One region of the Pseudomonas sp. YH-1 genome, then DNA from elsewhere that is predicted to be linked to it. Evidence: predicted binding sites of a transcription regulator. Region 1 holds the regulator's gene; the other holds the start of a gene.
The links. The regulator sigma-54, encoded in region 1, starts transcription at its own class of promoters, with help from an activator protein. The targets are predictions, from matches to a motif close to ANTGGCATNNANNTTGCTNT.
Positions count from the first base shown of each region.

Region 2: a site for sigma-54 is predicted at 5,832-5,851, ahead of glnA (glutamate--ammonia ligase). Genes of this name have one in related genera too.

Region 1 is NZ_CP178184.1:2,296,644-2,304,234, reverse strand. It holds gene ACKI1H_RS10885 (ATP-binding cassette domain-containing protein) at 1-743, opposite strand, end outside; gene ACKI1H_RS10880 (KpsF/GutQ family sugar-phosphate isomerase) at 982-1,956, shown strand; gene ACKI1H_RS10875 (KdsC family phosphatase) at 1,957-2,481, shown strand; gene lptC (LPS export ABC transporter periplasmic protein LptC) at 2,490-3,062, shown strand; gene lptA (lipopolysaccharide transport periplasmic protein LptA) at 3,049-3,585, shown strand; gene lptB (LPS export ABC transporter ATP-binding protein) at 3,585-4,310, shown strand; gene ACKI1H_RS10855 (RNA polymerase factor sigma-54) at 4,566-6,065, shown strand; gene hpf (ribosome hibernation-promoting factor, HPF/YfiA family) at 6,144-6,452, shown strand; gene ptsN (PTS IIA-like nitrogen regulatory protein PtsN) at 6,462-6,929, shown strand; gene rapZ (RNase adapter RapZ) at 6,932-7,591, shown strand, end outside.
Region 2 is NZ_CP178184.1:555,111-562,701, reverse strand. It holds gene glnL (nitrogen regulation protein NR(II)) at 1-385, opposite strand, end outside; gene ACKI1H_RS02535 (DUF4124 domain-containing protein) at 592-1,161, opposite strand; gene ACKI1H_RS02530 (DUF4124 domain-containing protein) at 1,173-1,721, opposite strand; gene ACKI1H_RS02525 (mechanosensitive ion channel family protein) at 1,917-4,124, shown strand; gene glnA (glutamate--ammonia ligase) at 4,325-5,734, opposite strand; gene thiI (tRNA uracil 4-sulfurtransferase ThiI) at 6,066-7,520, shown strand.

The sequences.
Region 1 (7,591 bases):
GGGATGCCTTTCATGAACTGACGTACCCGCGGATCATCGAGACCCTGCAGGTCAGCCGGTGTTCCGTGACCGAGCACGCGACCGTCGCCGACGATATAGATGTAGTCGGCGATGCTCGCGGTTTCCGCAAGGTCGTGGGACACCACAATACTGGTGATCCCCAGGGCATCGTTGAGCAGGCGGATCAGGCGTACCAGTACGCCCATGGCGATCGGGTCCTGGCCCACGAAAGGCTCGTCGTACATCAGGATCTGCGGATCCAGCGCGATGGCACGGGCCAGCGCCACGCGACGCTTCATGCCGCCGGACAGTTCATCCGGCATCAGCTCGACCGCCCCGCGCAGGCCAACGGCCTGCAACTTCATCAGCACGATGTCGCGGATCATGTCCTCGGGCAACTCGGTGTGCACGCGAAGCGGGAAGGCCACGTTCTCGAAGACATCAAGGTCAGTGAACAGTGCGCCGCTCTGGAACAGCACGCCGAACTGCTTGCGCATGTCGAACAGGTCACTGCGGCCCAGCGTGGGAAGGTTCTGGCCATTGACCCACACTTCCCCGCTCGCCGGCCGCAGCTGGGCGGCGATCAGTCGCAACAGGGTGGTCTTGCCACACCCCGACGGCCCCATGATCCCGGTGACCTTGCCGCGTGGAATGCGGATGTCCACGTTATCGAAAATCTTACGCGTGCCACGCTTGAAGCTCAGGCCCTTCAACTCGACCGCGTATTGGTCATTGGTGCTCATAGAACTCCTTTCATCACGGCGCTGTCCGTTGCCCCGTCTGTCACACGGCAGAAACACGGCGCGGCAGGCCGAACGGCCGCGAACTATAACACCCCGCGAAGCCGCGCCCCAAGGGCTGCTAAGCCGCTGTTAAGGCACAGTTCAGCAAAATGCGCTCAACATTGAGATGCCAGTGATGAAGCCTTTGCCGCTTTCCCGTTATAATCTCGCACTTCATTTTGCCCCGCGCCTTTCGAACATGAGCCAGAAACACGATTTCATCCAGTCGGCACAACGCACTATCCGCCTCGAGCGTGACTCGGTGGACGCTCTGCTGCCGCGCATTGGCGCCGAATTCTCCCAGGCCTGCGAACTGCTGCTGGCCTGCAAGGGCCGCGTGGTCGTGGTCGGCATGGGCAAGTCCGGGCACATCGCCCGCAAGATTGCCGCCACCCTGGCCAGCACCGGCACGCCCTCCTTCTTCGTGCACCCGGCCGAGGCCAGCCACGGCGACATGGGCATGATCACCAAGGACGACGTCGTCCTGGCCCTGTCCAACTCCGGCTCCACTGCCGAAATCATCACCCTGCTGCCGCTGATCAAGCGCCTGGGCATCACCCTGATCAGCATGACCGGCAATGCCGAGTCGCCGCTGGCCAAGGCCGCCGCAGTCAACCTGGACGCCAGCGTCGAGCACGAAGCCTGCTCGCTGAACCTGGCACCCACCTCCTCCACCACGGTTTCCCTGGTGATCGGCGATGCGCTGGCCATCGCCCTGCTGGAAGCCCGCGGCTTCACCGCCGAAGACTTCGCTTTCTCGCATCCGGGCGGCGCATTGGGCCGTCGATTGTTGCTGAAAGTGGAAAACATCATGCACGTGGGTGAAGCATTGCCGCAGGTTTCTCCTGGCACTTCGCTCAGTGGCGCCCTGCTTGAAATGACCCGCAAGGGTCTGGGCATGACCGTCATCCTGGGTGAAGACGGTCGCCTGGCTGGGGTCTTCACCGACGGCGACCTGCGCCGCACCCTGGACAAGGGGCTGGACTTCCGTCAGGTGACCATCGACCAGGTGATGACCGTGCATGGCAAGACCGCCCGCCCGGACATGCTCGCCGCCGAAGCCCTGAAGATCATGGACGACCACAAGATCAACGTACTGGTGGTGGTCGACGACAAGGATCATCCGGTCGGCGTCCTGCACGTCCACGACCTGACTCGTGCGGGAGTCATCTGAATGACCGCCGACCTGCTGCAACGCGCGAAAGCGGTCCGCCTGGCGGTGTTCGACGTCGATGGTGTGCTCACCGACGGCAAACTCTACTTTCTGCCCGATGGCGGCGAGTTCAAGACTTTCAATACGCTGGACGGTCAGGGCATCAAGATGCTGATGAACTCCGGCGTACGCACCGCAATCATCACCGGCCGCTCGAGCCCGGTGGTCGAGCGCCGGGCGAAGAATCTTGGCATCAACCACCTGTTCCAGGGCCGCGAGGACAAGCTGGTCGCCCTTGACGAGTTGCTTGCCGAACTGGGTCTAGGCTATGAAGAGGTGGCGTACCTGGGTGACGACCTGCCCGACCTGCCCGCCATCCGCCGCGCAGGCCTCGGCATGGCAGTCGCCAGCGGCGACGCTTTCGTCCGTCAGCACGCCGACGGGGTGACCCAGGCCCGTGGCGGTGAAGGTGCCGCCCGCGAGTTCTGCGAACTGATCCTGCGCGCCCAGGGCAACCTCGAAGCTGCCCAGAACGCGTATCTCTAGAGCCGAACATGCCCAAGACATTCCAACAGAAGCTGCTGCTCGCCCTGATCGCCATCCTGCTGATCGCCCTCGGCTATTACTGGAACGTGCGCCTGGACTTCAACGAGCGGCAACTCAAGTCGCAGACCAGCGACGCTGTCGATTTCTACGTGGTGAACGCCAAGAGCGTTCAATACCGCGTCGACGGCTCCCTCGCCTACGAGATGACCGCCGACAAACTCGAACACCTGAAAGCAAGCGACGTGACCCTGGTTACCACGCCCGACCTCTACTTCCACCGGGAGAATGAGCCTCAGCCGTGGCACGTCCAGAGCGTTCGCGCCGAAGTAGCCCCCGAAGGCAAGCAGGTCGAGCTGATCGACGACGTGCGCGTCGCGCGCACCGACGCGCAACAGCGCACGCTCCTGCTCAACACCTCGCGCATGACGGTGTTCCCAGACAAGGACTATGCGCAGACTGACCAACCCGTGAAGATCACCGAACCCAACGGTGTGACCACGGCAGTTGGCATGAAAGCGTATCTGAAAGACAGCCGGATGCTCCTGCTGTCCAACGTAAGAGGTCAGCATGAGGCTCGTTAACACCCTCCCCCTTCTTTTCAGCCTCGCCGCCGCTATCGGCAGCTCTGCCGCCTGGGCGCTTCCCACCGACCGGGAACAGCCGATCCGCGTCCAGGCCGACAGCGCCGAACTGGATGACAAGCAGGGCGTGGCCGTGTATCGCGGCGACGTGGTGGTAACCCAGGGCAGCATGAAGCTGACTGGCAACACCGTTACGCTCAAGCAGAACAAGGACGGCGAGATCGAGGTCGTCACCTCGGTCGGCAAGCCCGCCTACTTCGAACAGAAGCCGGCGCCGGACAAGCAGATCACCCAGGCCTACGGCCTCACCATCCAGTACTTCGTCTCGCAGAACCGCGTCGTGCTGATCGACCAGGCCAAGGTGATCCAGGAAGGCAACACCTTCGAAGGCGAGAAGATCGTCTATGACACCCAGCGCCAGATCGTCAACGCAGGCCGCGCCACCGGCTCCCAGGTGACCACGCCGCGCCCGCGTATCGACATGGTCATCCAGCCCAAGAAAAAGCAGGATCAAGCGCAGTAATGGCTACGCTAACCGCCCAGCACCTCGCCAAGAGCTACAAGAGCCGGCAAGTCGTCCGCGACGTCAGCATGAGCATCGAGAGCGGGCAGATCGTCGGCCTGCTCGGCCCCAACGGAGCGGGCAAGACCACCTGCTTCTACATGATCGTCGGCCTGGTCCGTGCCGATCAGGGCGTCGTGCGCATCGACGAGCAGGATGTCACCCACCTGCCCATGCACGGCCGCGCCCGCGCCGGCATCGGCTACCTACCGCAGGAAGCCTCGATCTTCCGCAAGCTGTCGGTGGCGGACAACATCGGGGCGATCCTCGAGACCCGCACCGACCTGGATCGCGCTGGCCGTCAGGAAGCCCTGGAAGGCCTGCTCGAGGAATTCCACATTCACCACATCCGCGACAACCTCGGCATGAGCCTGTCCGGTGGTGAACGGCGCCGCGTTGAAATCGCCCGTGCGCTCGCCAGTTCGCCGAAGTTCATCCTGCTGGACGAACCTTTCGCCGGCGTCGACCCGATCTCCGTGGGCGACATCAAGCAGATCATCCACCACCTCAAGGCCAAGGGCATCGGTGTGCTGATCACCGACCACAACGTCCGCGAGACCCTGGACATCTGCGAAACGGCGTACATCGTCAACGACGGTCAGTTGATCGCCGAAGGCAGCGCCGAAAGCATCCTCGCCAACGACCTGGTGAAAGAAGTCTATCTGGGCCACGAGTTCCGCCTCTAAGGCCCTGCACCGCGCCCTGTCCGGGCGCGGTGGCTCCACCTCTCCACGCAAGCGTGGCGCGGCTCGTCGGCCGCTCCGCGACGTACGCGGCTGCCCGACCCACCGTGGCGCAACCGGGTTGTAACGAAAGGTCGACAGCCCCTAGGCAAAGCGTCCAAACTCAGGCATATAATTTGCTTCCTCGCGGCACCCCGGTGTCCGTAGTCGTGGATATGGCGCGCTTCGCGCCAGCGAACAAGGTGCCTAGTTCCAGCCATGAAACCATCGCTAGTCCTCAAGATGGGCCAGCAGCTGACGATGACTCCGCAGCTGCAACAGGCCATCCGACTGCTCCAGCTCTCCACGCTGGACCTCCAACAGGAAATCCAGGAAGCCCTGGAGTCCAACCCGATGCTGGAGCGCCAGGAAGAAGGCGAGGATTTCGATAACAGCGATCCCATGGCTGACGGTGCCGAGTCAGGCGCCAACGGCACCAGCAGCTCCCAGGACAACTTCCAGGAAAGCACCACGCCCAACGTCGACAGCCTCGACGATGACCAGTGGGCCGAGCGCATCCCCAACGAGCTGCCGGTCGACACCGCCTGGGAAGACATCTACCAGACCAGCGCCAGCAGCCTGCCCAGCAACGATGACGACGAGTGGGACTTCACCTCCCGCACCTCCGCCGGCGAAAGCCTGCAGAGCCATCTGCTGTGGCAGCTCAATCTCCTGCCGATGTCCGATACCGATCGCCTGATCGCCCTGAGCATCATCGACGGCATCACGGATGACGGTTACCTCGAAGAATCTCTCGACGACATCCTCGCCTCCATCGACCCGGAGCTGGGCGTGGAGATGGATGAAGTGGAAGTCGTGCTGCGCCGCGTGCAGCAGCTCGAGCCCGCAGGCGTCGGCGCGCGCAACCTGCGCGAGTGCCTGCTGTTGCAGCTGCGCCAGCTGCCCACCAAGACCTACCTGCTGGCCGAGGCCATCCGCCTGGTCAGCGACCACCTGGACCTGCTCGGCAGCCGCGACTACAGCCAGCTGATGCGACGCATGAAGCTCAAGGAAGACGAGCTGCGCGAGACCATCGAGCTGATCCAGTCGCTACACCCACGTCCCGGCTCGCAGATCGAATCCGGCGAAGCCGAATACGTCGTCCCGGATGTCATCGTTCGGAAGAACAACGACCGCTGGCTGGTGGAACTGAACCAGGAAGCGGTGCCGCGCCTGCGCGTGAACTCGCAGTACGCGGGCCTCGTGCGCCGCGCCGACTCCAGCGCCGACAATACGTTCATGCGCAACCAGCTGCAGGAAGCGCGCTGGTTCATCAAGAGCCTGCAGAGCCGCAACGAGACACTGATGAAGGTGGCGACCCAGATCGTCGAGCACCAGCGCGGCTTCCTCGAGTACGGCGAGGAAGCGATGAAACCGCTGGTCCTGCACGATATCGCCGAGGCGGTGGGCATGCACGAATCGACCATCTCCCGCGTCACCACGCAGAAGTTCATGCACACGCCGCGGGGCATCTTCGAGCTGAAGTACTTCTTCTCCAGCCACGTCAGCACCTCCGAAGGCGGCGAGTGCTCGTCCACCGCGATTCGCGCCATCATCAAGAAACTGGTCGCGGCGGAAAGTCCGAAAAAGCCATTGAGTGACAGCAAGATCGCTGGTTTACTGGAGGCACAGGGCATTCAAGTGGCACGTCGTACCGTCGCCAAGTACCGGGAGTCCCTAGGAATCTCTCCCTCGAGCGAGCGCAAGCGGCTGGTGTGACGTTGATCCACGCCAAGGTGTTCCGGCGGCAGGCCACATAACCTGCCACTTACACACGGGCAACAAGGAGAAAGCGGTATGCAAGTCAACATCAGTGGACATCAACTGGATGTGACCGACGCCCTGCGCGACTATGTCGGCGAGAAACTTGGCCGACTGGAGCGCCACTTCGACAAGATCACCAATGTTCAGGTCATCATGGAGGTCGAGAAGCTGAAGCAGAAAATTGAAGCCACCCTCCACATCGCCGGTGGCGAAGTGGTGGCCTGCGCCGAACATGAAGACATGTACGCGGCCATCGACCTGCTCACCGACAAGCTCGACCGCCAACTGATCAAGCACAAGGAAAAATACCTCGAACGCCAGCAAGGTGTTGGCGTCCGTTAACCCCTCTCTATGATCCGACTTGAGCAAATCCTGACCCCCGGCCGTTCCCTCGTGAACGTGCCGGGCGGCAGCAAAAAACGTGTCCTCGAACAAATCGCCAACCTGGTGGCTCGCGAGCTGCCGGGTTTCGATTCCCAAGACATCTTCGACAGCCTGGTGGCCCGGGAACGCCTGGGCTCCACCGGCTTCGGCAATGGCATCGCCATTCCGCACTGCCGCCTCCCCGGCTGCCAGTCGCCCATCAGCGCCATCCTGCACCTTGATCACCCGGTAGACTTCGACGCCCTCGACGGCGCACCGGTCGACCTGGTGTTCGTGCTGCTGGTGCCGGAAGCGGCCACCGAGGAGCACCTGGAACTGCTGCGGCAGATCGCCTCCATGCTCGACCGCTCCGACGTCCGCGACCGCCTGCGTCACGCCGCCAACGGCGAGGACCTGTACCGGATCGTCGTGGACTTCCAGAACAACGGGCACTGATCATGCGCCTGATCATCATCAGTGGGAGATCCGGCTCGGGCAAGAGCACCGCGCTCAACGTGCTCGAGGACAACGGCTTCTACTGCATCGACAACCTGCCGGCCAGCCTCCTTCCGGATCTGGCCCAGCGCGCCCTGCTGCACACCGAGCTGCTGCACCCCCAGGTTGCCGTCTCCATCGACGCACGCAACCTGCCCAGCCAGCTGCAGCGCTTCCCCGAGCTGCTGCAGGAAGCCCGCGACAAGCACATCCAGTGCGACGTGCTGTACCTCGATGCCGATGATGAGACGCTACTCAAACGCTTCTCCGAGACCCGCCGGCGGCATCCGCTGACCACCGACACCCGCTCCCTGGCGGAGGCCATCAGCGACGAGTCGAACCTGCTGGCGCCGATCGCCGACCTGGCCGATCTCAAGCTCAACACCACCAACCTGAACCTCTACCAGTTGCGCGACGTGCTCAAGTTGCGCCTGCTGAACAAGCCCGAACTGGGCACCGCCTTCCTGGTCGAATCCTTCGGCTTCAAGCGCGGCATGCCGGTGGACGCGGACCTGGTGTTCGACGTGCGCTGCCTGCCCAATCCGTACTGGAAACCCGACCTGCGCGAGCACACCGGGCTGGAAACGGAAGTCCAGGAGTACCTGGCAGCGCAACCGGACGTC
Region 2 (7,591 bases), 1.7 Mb from region 1:
GCTTGGACAGCTGTGCCTCTTCCTTGGTGATCCGCAGCAGTCGGTCGCGCGGGTGGACTTCCAGCAGCAGCAGGGTATCGCGGCGGTCGAGGATCGGCGTCACCGCGTAGTCCACGGTGATGGTCTGGCCGGTCAGCGAGGTCAGGCTCGCCTCGCGCTTGGTGAAGGGGTGCGCCTCTTCCACTGCCTGGCGCAGGGACTGCAGCGCCTCGGGCGATTCGGTGAACAGCTCGCTGATGAACTGCCCGTGGCTGCGCTGGCCACTGACCGCCAGCAGCATTTCTGCCGCCGGGTTCATGTACTCCAGGCGCAGCTCGGCATTGAGCAGGATCACCGCCGTGGTGAGGTTGTCGAGCAACAGGCGGAGCTGGGTTTCTGTAGGCATGGCGTAAGAGATGTCCCAAGACTGTGCGGGAAAATGCAAAAAGCAAACCAGGCCCTGAAAAGACGCGTAATTCGCGGCATCGCGCTGATTTGCGGTGCGCAGGCGGCCGATCCGGTCAGCAGAAATGACCCGAAATGGGGAGAGTATAGAAAGTGGTGCAGGCGTACGCACCGATATGGTGCGTTTGTGGCAGGCCGCACGCCGCGTCAGTGGTCGGCGGCGGCGAGCGGCTGGGAAGTATCGAGATCGGCCGATTCGGCCACTGAAACGCGGAACATGTGGAAAGGCTGACTGGGCGTCTGCTCGATGGTGCGGCCCAGGGTGTCGATGATCTCCACCGAGAGCTGGTGGGTGCCCCGGTCGATGTTGTTCAGCGGAAACACCGGGCTGCGGCCGGGCTCACCCACGGGCTTGCCGTCCAGCAGCAGGCGGTAGAGATGGCCGGGGAGCAGGGCCGGGTCGCTGGTGGCCGAGACGATCAGCGCGCCGTCATTGGCTCGAACGGTGGCGTCGGGCTCTGGCACGATGATACGCAGCAGCTGGTAGGCCGGAGGTCCGGGCGGCAGCGCGGGCGTGGCTGGCGCGTAGAGCGGTGGCGGCATGCGCATGCCGTTTGGCGAGCCGGGCTGGGAGTTGATCGGCGCCAGTTGCAGCTTCTGCGCGTTGCCGCGCGGCGGCTGGTCGGTGAAGACGCGATTACCTTCCTTGTCGATGTAGGTGTAGACCTCGGCGCTGGCCGACAGGCAGAACAGCGCCGACAACAGGAGCATCACCAGATAGCGCATCGTCAGCCGCCCGTCCGGGGTTGGACCTTGGGCCGTTGCGGGCTGTTGGTGCTGATGCGCTGCAGGGTGAAGCTCACCGGCGCGCTGGCCTGGATCACGCGGCTGCCCTGCAGGACCTGGACGGCCAGCGTGTGGTCGCCGCGGTCGATTTCCTGCAAGGCGATGCTGGTGCTGCTGGTCGGCGCGCCATAGGGCTGGCCGTCGAGCACCAGTTGCAGCAGATGGCCGCCAGCCAGGGCGGGCTGCACCACGACATTGACGATGAAGCTGCCGTTGTTCTGTCGCAGCGATTCGTCGTCCGGCAGGTTGCTCAGGGCGAGAATCGCGTAGGCGTTGCTGGCCTGGTTCGCGGTGCCGCTGTCGGCGGGCACTGCGACCGGCCCCTGCGGTCCGACGGTGTTGGTCGGTGGCAGCTCAACGGGCTTGGCGTCGACGTTGGTCGGCGGCTGGTTGGTGAACACTGTCTTGCCGTTGGCATCGGTGTACTTGTAGATCTGCGCGCTGGCTGGCAATGCGGCGGCGAGCAGCAGGGCGGTGAGGATCAGGCGCATGAAGAATCTCCGGATGGTCATGCCAAGCCTTGCACCGCCGACGGCGGCTGGCAAGTTGCCTATTGTCTTTCAGCAGGGCGCCGCGCGTTGTGCGCTGCTCCTCGTGGGGAGGACCTTTCCTGCGCGGGACGGGTCCGAGCCTGGCGCCGGCGTCTGTATGATGCGGGCAAGCGTGATTTTCCATTGTTCCGGGGTATGCCTGTGATTCTGATTCGTTACCTGCTTCGTCAGTGGTTGCTGCTGTGCTGCCTCGGCCTGGGCCTGTCCTTCGCCGTACCCGCCATGGCAGCGCTTCCCGGGGCTCTCGCCGGGGTGACGGGCAGTGGCGAGGCGAAGGTCAGCGATGCCCAGTTGGAGCAGTCGCTGAACCAGGTGATCAAGACCCTGGAGAACGACCAGCAGCGCGCCGACCTGCTGAAGAAGCTCAAGCAGTTGCGCGACGCCACACAGAAGGGCGCTGAAGAACAGGGCGGTGTTCTGGGGCTGATTGGCGACACCCTGGGGAGTCTGGAGAAACAGTTCGAGGGCGCCAACAGCCCGGTGGTGCGTTGGACCGAGCTGTTCCAGGGCGCCGGCTTCGAGCTTGAAGCACGGACCCCTTCGCTGGCGGAATGGCCGGGCATGATCCTCGATTTCGCCCTGGTCATCCTCATCTGGGCCTGCGTTGCCCTCGGCCTGCGCTGGATCGCCGGGCGCATGCGCAAGCGCTTCGGCCTGGAGGATGAACTGCCCCAGCACCCCAAGACCCGCGACCTGCTGTTGTTCGCCCTGCGCAAGCTTGGCCCCTGGCTGGTGGCCTTCCTGATCACCGTCTACCTGTCCGTGGTGCTGCCCAGTTCGCTCGGCAAGCTGGTGGCGATGGTGATCGCCTACACCCTGGTATGCGGCACGCTGTTCTCCGCGCTCTGTGTGATCTCCCTATCGCTGCTCAGTGGCCCGCACCGCATGCGAGCGCTGGACATCCTGCGCCGTCGTGCCTTCCGCCCGCTCTGGCTGATCGGCAGCCTCGCGGCACTGGGCGAAGTGATGCACGACCCTCGCGTCATCGAGAGCCTGGGGATGAACATCTCGCTGTTCGTCGGCTCCGTGGCGAACATCTGTGCAGCGCTGCTTACCGCGCTGTTCGTCCTGCAGTTCCGCCGGCCCATCGCCCACCTGATCCGCAACCAGCCGCTGGAGCGGCGCCTCAAGCGCAGGGGCCTGAGCGACCTGGTGGAACTGGTCGGTTCGATCTGGTTCCTGCCGGTTCTGGTGCTGGTGGGCATCTCGCTGTTCGCCACCATCGTCACGGCTGGCGACAGCAGCTACGCCCTGCGTCGCGCGCTGGTCTGTGCTGTCGTGGCGGTGGTCGCGATGACCGTCAATGGCCTGATCCGCCGTGCCCATCAACGCTCGGCCCGACGCGGTGCACGTCGCCATGCACCGTACATCGAGCAGTTGCAGAGCTTCGGCTACACGCTGCTGCACATCGCCAGCCTGCTGTTCTTCCTGGAGATCGGCCTGCGCGTCTGGGGCATGTCGCTGGTGCGTTTCGCCGAAGGCGACGGCTCGCAGATCAGCCTCAAGCTGTTCAGCTTCGGCACCACCCTGCTGGTCGCCTGGCTGGTCTGGATTCTCACCGATACCGCGGTACAGCACAGCCTCGGCCTGGGCGGCAAGAAGAGCGCCAACGCCCGCGCACTGACCATGCTGCCGCTGATCCGCAACGTGCTGTTCGTGACCATCGCGGTGATTGCGCTGATCGTCGCCCTGGCCAACATGGGCATGAACGTCACGCCGCTGCTTGCTGGTGCCGGTGTCATCGGTCTGGCTATCGGCTTTGGTGCGCAATCACTGGTGGCGGACCTGATCACCGGCCTGTTCATCATCATCGAGGACTCGCTGTCCATCGACGACTACGTGGATGTCGGCGGCCACCTGGGGACGGTCGAGGGCCTGACCATCCGCACCGTGCGCCTGCGCGACCTGGATGGTGTGGTACACACCATCCCGTTCAGCGAGATCAAGAGCATCAAGAACTACTCGCGGCAGTTCGGCTACGCGATGTTCCGCTGGCCGGTGCCGGCGAGCATGCCCATCGACGACGCGCTGGCGCTGGTCAAGGAGGTCTCCGGCGAGTTGCGCGGCGACCGCACCATCAACCGCGCCATCTGGTCGCCGCTGGAAATCCAGGGTATCGAGAGCTTCGATGCCGGCCAGGCGATCCTGCGCTTCCGCTTCAAGACGGCGCCGATCCGCCAGTGGGAAGTGCAGCGCGCCTTCAACCTGCGCCTGCGGCAGAAGCTGGATAAGGCCGGGCTGGAGCTCTCCATGCCACGCCTGAATGTGCAGCTCTCGCGCCTGCGCAAATCGCGCCGCGAGGATGACGAGGAGCATGGCGCGCCGGTCGACGGCGGGATCTGAATCCGGCCTTCCGTTGTAGGAGCGAGCTTGCTCGCGAATGCGTTATCCGGTGACTCCAGTGCTGTGCGGTTCGCGAGCAAGCTCGCTCCTACAGGCGCAGGCATAGGCACAGATACAGGTGCCGGCGGTTTTCTCCAGACCATAAAAAAGGCCTCCCGAAGGAGGCCTTAATGGTGTCGCTATTTATAGGTATTCGTGGATCAGACGCTGTAGTACAGGTCGTATTCCAGCGGGTGCACGAAGGTGCGCACCTTGATTTCTTCTTCCGACTTCAGCTCGATGTAGGCATCGATGAACTCGTCGGTGAACACGCCGCCCTTGGTCAGGAACGCACGGCCCTTGTCGAGTTCTTCCAGCGCTTCTTTCAGGCTGCCGCAAACCTGCGGGATTTCCTTCGCCTCTTCCGGCGGCAGGTCGTACAGGTTCTTGTCGGCGGCATCGCCGGGGTGAATCTTGTTCTGGATGCCGTCCAGGCCCGCCATCAGCAGTGCGGCGAAGCACAGGTAGGGGTTGGCAGCCGGGTCCGGGAAGCGCGCTTCGATGCGGCGGGCTTTCGGGCTGGAGACGTACGGGATACGGATCGAGGCGGAACGGTTGCGGGCCGAGTAGGCCAGCATGACCGGGGCTTCGAAGCCCGGAACCAGACGCTTGTAGGAGTTGGTGGCCGGGTTGGTGAAGCCGTTCAGGGCCTTGCCGTGCTTGATGATGCCGCCGATAAAGTACAGGGCGGTGTCGGACAGGCCGGCATAGCCTTCGCCAGCGAAGGTGTTCTTGCCATCCTTGGAGATGGACATGTGAACGTGCATGCCCGAGCCGTTGTCGCCGTACAGCGGCTTCGGCATGAAGGTCACGGTCTTGCCATAGGCGTCGGCAACGTTGTGGATGCAGTACTTCAGGGTCTGAACTTCGTCAGCCTTGGCAACCAGGGTGTTGAACTTCACGCCGATTTCGTTCTGGCCGGCAGTCGCCACTTCGTGGTGGTGAACTTCGATGACCAGGCCCATTTCTTCCATGGCGTTGCACATGGCGGTACGGATTTCGTGGTCGTGGTCGACCGGCGGTACCGGGAAGTAGCCGCCCTTGACGCCCGGACGGTGGCCTTTGTTGCCGGTCTCGATGTCAGCGTCGGTGTTCCAGGAAGCCTGCTCGGAGAAGATCTTGAACATCGAGCCGGAGATGTCGGACTTGAACTTCACTTCGTCGAAGATGAAGAACTCCGGCTCCGGGCCGACGAATACGGTGTCACCGATACCGGTGGACTTCAGGTATTCCTCGGCGCGCTTGGCGATGTTGCGCGGGTCGCGCTCGTAGCCTTGCATGGTGCTCGGCTCGATGATGTCGCAAACGATGATCAGGGTCGGCTCTTCGGTGAACGGGTCGAGCACGGCGGTGCTGTCGTCCGGCAGCAGGATCATGTCGGAGGCTTCAATGCCCTTCCAGCCTTCGATGGAGGAACCATCGAACATCTTGCCGGCTTCGAAGAACTCGTCGTCCAGCGCATCGCGGGCGGGCATGGTGACGTGCTGCTGCTTGCCTTTGGTATCGGTGAAGCGCAGGTCAACCCACTTCACGTCATGATCTTTGATCAGTTGTTGCGACTTGTACGACATGCTGTCCTCCAGGAGGGATTAGAGCTGGGAGCTTTCTGTGCCCCAGTATCGGGTGATGCCGGCCGGAATACTCCGCCAGGGCAACCTGCCTCACAAGAGAGCAAGTTGCGTGCCAGTGCCCGTAAATGGGCAGGGCCCCTGAAATCACGGGCTCTGGCGTGTGCTAGGGATAATTGCACGGAAATAGTGCACTGCTTTGGTGCTCCGCCATGGTGCATAAGTCCATTTTGGTGCACCAAAAAGAAAGTCTCCGATTTCTGCTCAAGTCTTGAGCAATTTCGGATATAATTCCGCCCCTTTTTTTCAGTCCCATGGCAATCGCCCGATCCGCATGAAACTCATCGTCAAGGTCTTCCAGGAAATCACCATCAAGAGCCGGCCGGTGCGCAAGCGCTTCATCCGCCAGCTGGCGAAGAACATTCGCACGGTGCTCCGCGATCTCGACCCCGAGCTGCTGGTCGAGGGCGAGTGGGACAACCTCGAGGTCGAGACCAGGGTCGCCGACCCGAAAGTCCTGCGCGAGATGATCGAGCGCCTGACCTGCACGCCGGGCATCGGCCACTTCCTGGAAGTGCACGAATACCCGCTGGGCGATTTCGACGACATCCTCGAGAAGTGCAAGGCCCATTTCGGCGACAAGCTGCCGGGCAAGGTCTTCTCCATGCGTTGCAAGCGCGCCGGCAAGCACCCCTTCACCTCTATAGATGTTGAGCGTTACGTCGGCGGCGGCCTGCGCCAGCACTGCGGCGCGGCGGGCGTCTCGCTGAAGAACCCAGAAGTGGAAGTGCGCGTGGAAATCCGCCACGACCGCCTCTACGTGATCCACGCCCAGCACGATGGCCTGGGCGGCTACCCGCTGGGTGCGCTGGAGCAGGTGCTGGTGCTGATGTCCGGTGGCTTCGACTCCACCGTGGCGGCCTACCAGATGATGCGCCGCGGCATGATCAGTCACTTCGTGTTCTTCAACCTCGGCGGCCGTGCCCACGAACTGGGCGTGATGGAAGTCGCGCACTACCTGTGGAAGAAGTACGGCAGCTCCCAGCGCGTGCTGTTCGTCAGCGTGCCCTTCGAGGAAGTGGTCGGCGAGATTCTCACCAAGGTCGACGACAGCTACATGGGCGTGACCTTGAAGCGCATGATGCTGCGCGCCGCCAGTCGAGTGGCCGAGCGCCTGGAGATCGACGCGCTGGTGACCGGCGAGGCGATTTCCCAGGTGTCCAGCCAGACCCTGCCGAACCTCTCGGTGATCGACCGGGTGACCGACACCCTGGTGCTGCGCCCGCTGATCGTCAGCCACAAGCAGGACATCATCGACACGGCGACGAAGATCGGCACCGCCGAGTTCGCCAAGCACATGCCAGAATATTGCGGTGTGATTTCGGTGAACCCGACCACCCAGGCCAAGCCGTACCGCGTCGACCACGAAGAAACCAAGTTCGACATGGCGGTGCTCGACCGCGCCCTGGAGCGTTCCACCCAGATGACTGTCGATCGCGTGATCGATGAGCTGGGCAAGGACCTGTCGGTGGAAATGGTCGGCGAAGTACTGGCCGGCCAGATCGTGGTGGACATCCGTCACCCGGATGCCCAGGAAGATGAACCGCTGGCCATCGAGGGCATCGAAGTCCTGGCCATGCCGTTCTACGCGATCAACAGCAAGTTCAAGGAACTGGACCCCAACCGCCAGTACCTCCTGTATTGCGACAAGGGCGTGATGAGTCGCCTGCACGCCCACCACCTGGTCAACGAAGGGCACACCAATGTGCGTGTTTACCGTCCGCAATAAAGGCGCGGACCAACGCCGCCAGCCCGGACTGTTCGGCGGCAGTATCCGCCACCGACCTCCCGACACATTCG